Regions from separate parts of the Dactylosporangium sp. NPDC051485 genome, predicted to be linked through region 1. Evidence: riboswitches for the same ligand, from Rfam matches in the RefSeq annotation. Region 1 holds a riboswitch; the other holds the start of a gene.
The links. A riboswitch is a leader RNA that binds a small molecule or an ion and turns the genes downstream of it on or off. The one in region 1 is predicted to bind thiamine pyrophosphate.
Positions count from the first base shown of each region.

Region 1 (2,191 bases):
TCGACGGCCATGGCGACCACGTCCTCGAGCGGCCGCTCCGCCAGGTGCCGGTCGGTGAAGATCAACAGGCCGGGCTCTACCACGGGAGACCCTCCATCGGGCTGGATGCGGTCGCGTGCGTACGGCGGGGGATGCGGCCGGCGAGGTACGCCAGCCGGCCGGCCCGCACCGCGAGGCACATCGCCTCGGCCATGCGGGCCGGGTGCTCGGCCCGAGTAACGGCGGAGGCGAGCAGCACCCCGTCGCAGCCCAGCTCCATGGCCAGCGCCGCCTCGGAGGCGGTGCCGATGCCGGCGTCGAGGATGACCGGGACGGTGACCTTCTGCCGGATCAGCGCGATGTTGTGCGGGTTGCGGATGCCCAGCCCCGAGCCGATCGGCGCGCCGAGGGGCATGACGGCGGCGCACCCGGCGTCGGCGAGGCGCTGGGCGAGCACGGGATCGTCCGAGGTGTACGGCAGGACGACGAACCCGTCCGCCACCAGCTGGGCGGCCGCGGCGACCAGCTCCACCCCGTCGGGCAGCAGCGTGTCCTCGTCGCCGATCACCTCCAGCTTCACCCACGAGGTGCCGAAGGCCTCGCGGGCCAGGTGGGCGAGCTTGACCGCCTCGGTCGCCGTGTAGCACCCGGCGGTGTTGGGCAGGACCCGCACGCCGCACCGCTCGATGACGCCGAGCAGCGACGGCGCGGCCGGGTCGAGCCGGCGCAGGGCGACGGTGACCAGGGCGGTGCCGCTGGCCCGGATGGCCGCCTCGAGCGCGGCATGGCTGCTCGCCCCGCCCGTCCCGAGGATCAGGCGGGAGTCCAGCTCCTCCCCGGCGATCGCAAGCCCGTCAGCCACCCTGCACCGCCGTCAGCACCTCGACGTGGTCGCCCTCGGCGGGGCGGGTGTCGGCCCAGCGCGAGCGCGGCACCACGTCGCCGTTGAGTGCGACGGCGATGCCCCGCGGGTCGTCGCCCGCGAGGGCGTGGACCACGTCGGCGACGGTGATGTCATCCGCGACGGTCGACTCGATGGTGTTGACCACGAGCTGCATACGGCTCACTCCTGACTCCCTGCGCCGGCATGACCCGGATCAGGTTCGACGGTCGGGGGCTCACAGCCCCCCTCTCAGCCCGGTCACACCGGACTCCCGTGGGGTACGCCTCGACCTTAACGCCGCAGCCACCGTCAGGTAAAGCGGGTCGGCCCGAACGCGTCGAGGTTCACGCCGGTCGATCCGCGCGTCGCCAGGTCGGCGATGGCCTCGGCGGTGACCGGCGCGAGCAGCACGCCGTTGCGGTGGTGCCCGATCGCGACCAGGGCGCGGCCGCCCGGCAGCCGGCCGAGGACCGGCGCGTTGTCCGGGGTCCCCGGGCGCAGGCCGGCGAGGGTCTCGGCCAGGGCCAGCTCGGCGACGCCGGGCAGCAGGTCGGCGGCGGGGCGCAGCAGGTCGAGCACGCCGCCCGCGGTCACCGTGCGGTCCTCGCCGCGCTCCTCCTCGGTGGCCCCGACGACCAGTTCGCCGTCGGCCCGCGGGACCAGGTACACGTGCCGGCCGTTCGCCACGCCGCGGACCACGCGGGTCAGCAGCGGCTCCGGTCCGCGCAGCCGCAGCAGCTGCCCCTTCACCGGGCGGACGGGCAGCCCGGTCAGACCGGCCGCGGAGGCGCCGGTGGCGACGATGGTGAGCTCGTGCGGTACCGCGGCCAGGTCTTCGATCTTCTCCGCGGCGAAGCGAACGGGCAGGGTCCGCAGGGCGCGCAGCAGCAGCCTGGGGTCGACCTGGTGGTCGCCGGGGGCGAACGCCCCGCCGCGCACCCGCGGGGACAGCAGCGGCTCCCGCTCGCGCAGCTCGCGGCCGGTGAGCGGCTCGATCGGCGCCCCGGCCCGCCGGTAATAGCCCACGAGACGGTCGATCTCGGCCTGGTCGTCGCCGGTGAGCGCGACCAGCAGCGTCCCCTCGGTGCGGTAGCCCAGCGCCTGCCCGGTGCGCGCCTCGACCCGCGCGGCGAAGCCCGGCCAGCGGCGCATCGACGCGGTCATGAGCTCCTGCAGGGCCTCCTCGCCGAAGTTGGCCTCGGCGGTCGGGGCGAGCATGCCGGCCGCGACCAGCCCGGCGCCGCGCGCGGGGTCGGGGTCGTAGACGGTGATGTCGGTGACACCCCGCTCGAGCAGCTCGAAGGCGATGGCCAGGCCGATGATCCCGCC
Region 1 is NZ_JBFAZW010000035.1:18,717-20,907, reverse strand. It holds gene AB0M46_RS21105 (thiamine phosphate synthase) at 1-83, opposite strand, end outside; gene AB0M46_RS21100 (thiazole synthase) at 77-841, opposite strand; gene thiS (sulfur carrier protein ThiS) at 834-1,037, opposite strand; TPP riboswitch at 1,036-1,146, opposite strand; gene thiO (glycine oxidase ThiO) at 1,172-2,191, opposite strand, start outside.

Region 2 (2,191 bases), on a different contig from region 1:
CTACAAGCCAGGTTATTACCCGCGGGTAGGGTGCGCTATGCCTCAGCCGAGCGAGCGGGCCAGCACGGCCGCCGCAACCTCGGATGGCGCCTGATCGGGAATCCAGTGACTGATGCCCGCAAGCGGGACGAACCGGTAGTCCGCGGCCACGTGCTCGGCGCAGGCGCGGGCCGCCGTGGGGCCGACGGCCAGGTCGCCGTCGCTCCACAGGTACGTCGTGGGCACCCGGCACGGCCCGAGCCCGGCGAGGTCGAGGGGGCTCATCGCGCGGTACCAGTTCAGCGCCGCGGTCAGCGCCCCCGGCTCCAGCAGCGGCCGCACGTAGGCGTCGACCGCCTCGGCGGACAGGCCCGAGCCGTCGAACAGCCGGCGCAGGCGCCGCGCGTCCTCGGCCAGCAGGCGCTCCTCTGCCACGCCGGCCTGGCGGAACAGCTTGATGTAGCCGAACCGGGCCTTCTGGTCGGGATCGGTCGAGGTCGCGTGGGCACTGGCGTGCGGGTGCGGCAGCGACACGGCGGTGAGCGTGCGCACCCGCTCGGGGTGGCGCAGGGCGACGTGCCAGGCGCACACCGCCCCCCAGTCGTGCCCCACCAGGTGTACCGCGGCAACTCCCAGCGCGTCGAGGACCGCCACCACGTCCAGGGCGCACTCCGTGATCCGGTAGGCCTCGACCGCCTCGGGCCGGGCCCCCGGCGAGGTCCCCCGCTGGTCGAGGGCGTAAGTGCGCAGGCCGGCCGCGTGCAGGTGCGGGGTCACCGCCGCCCACTCGCCGCTGTGCTGGGGGAAGCCGTGCAGCAGCAGGACCGGCGCGCCGCCCTCGGGCCCGCCCTCGACCACGTCGAACGTGAGGCCGCGCGCCGTGATTTGCATGACCCGAGCCTACGGGCGAAGGAGATTCACTGTTACCTTCAGGGAACAACTGCACATCCGACAGGGGAGCGCACAGCGCTGAGAGTGTGACCGCCGGACCACGGCGGCGCAGACCCTCGAACCTGATCTGGGTAATGCCAGCGCAGGGAGTTCGGTCACCTCACGCCAGTCGTCACGTCGTCCATCCGTGGCCACGTGGCGTCGCGACTCCTTCTGGTTCCTCCCGCGGCAACGCTGTCAGCGCCCGCGGCACCCCGAACTAGGAGGCATCCACCAATGCAGACCCGTTGGCGCACCGTCGACATCGTCGTGGCCGCCGTCATCGCCGTGGCCTTCGCCGCCGTCTTCTACGCCTGGAACAACCTGTGGGAGGCGCTGAACGGCTTCGCCCTGCCGTGGCGCGCCGCCATCTACGGCGTGTGGCTGATCCCCGCCGTGCTCGGCCCGCTGGTCGTGCGCAAGCCCGGCGCCGGGCTGTTCGTCGAGCTCGTCGCCGCCGTCATCTCCGCCGTCATGGGCTCGGCCTGGGGCCTCAGCGTCCTCGTGTCCGGCCTGGTGCAGGGCATGGGCGGCGAGTTCGGCTTCGCGGCCACCGGCTACCGGCGATTCGGGCTGGTCAACGCCGTGATCGGCGGCGCGCTGGCCGGCACCGGGGCGGCGCTGATGGACCTGGGCGTCCTGCCGTACCTCCCGCCGATGACGACCGGCCAGCGCTGGACGTACGCGATCCTGGTCATCGTGAGCAGCGCGGTGATCGCGGGCGCGGGCAGCTGGGCCCTGCAGCGGGCCCTTTCCCGCACGGGCGTGCTCGACCGCTTCCCGTCGGGCCGGGAGCGCGTCGCGGTCTGACGCGCCGAGCCATGGGTTCCGTCGAGTTTCGCGGGTTCGGCTGGCGGCACGCCGGGCGCAAGGCCTGGGCCGTGCGCGGCTTCGACCTGCGCATCGAGCACGGCGAGCGGGTACTGCTGCAGGGCGCCTCGGGCGCCGGCAAGAGCACCCTGCTCGCCGCGCTCGCCGGCCTGCTCGCCGAGGACTCCGGCGAGCAGGAGGGCGAGGTGCTCGTCGACGGCCGCCCGGCCCGCGAGGCGCGGGCCGGGACCGCGATGGTGTTCCAGGACCCGCAGACCCAGCTGGTCATGCGCCGGGCCGGCGACGACGTCGCCTTCGGCCTGGAGAACCGGGGCGTGCCGCGGGCCGAGATCTGGCCGGCGGTCGACGCCGCCCTGGCCGCCGTCGGCTTCCCGTACGGCCGCGACCGCGACACCGCGGCGCTCTCCGGCGGCGAACAGCAGCGGCTGGCCATCGCCGGGGCCATCGCCTT
Region 2 is NZ_JBFAZW010000002.1:111,824-114,014, reverse strand. It holds gene AB0M46_RS01485 (alpha/beta hydrolase) at 43-870, opposite strand; TPP riboswitch at 923-1,037, shown strand; gene AB0M46_RS01480 (ECF transporter S component) at 1,147-1,719, shown strand; gene AB0M46_RS01475 (ATP-binding cassette domain-containing protein) at 1,731-2,191, shown strand, end outside.
Region 2: it holds a riboswitch for thiamine pyrophosphate, as region 1 does, so the genes downstream of both, AB0M46_RS01480 (ECF transporter S component) here and thiS (sulfur carrier protein ThiS) in region 1, are expected to answer to the same signal.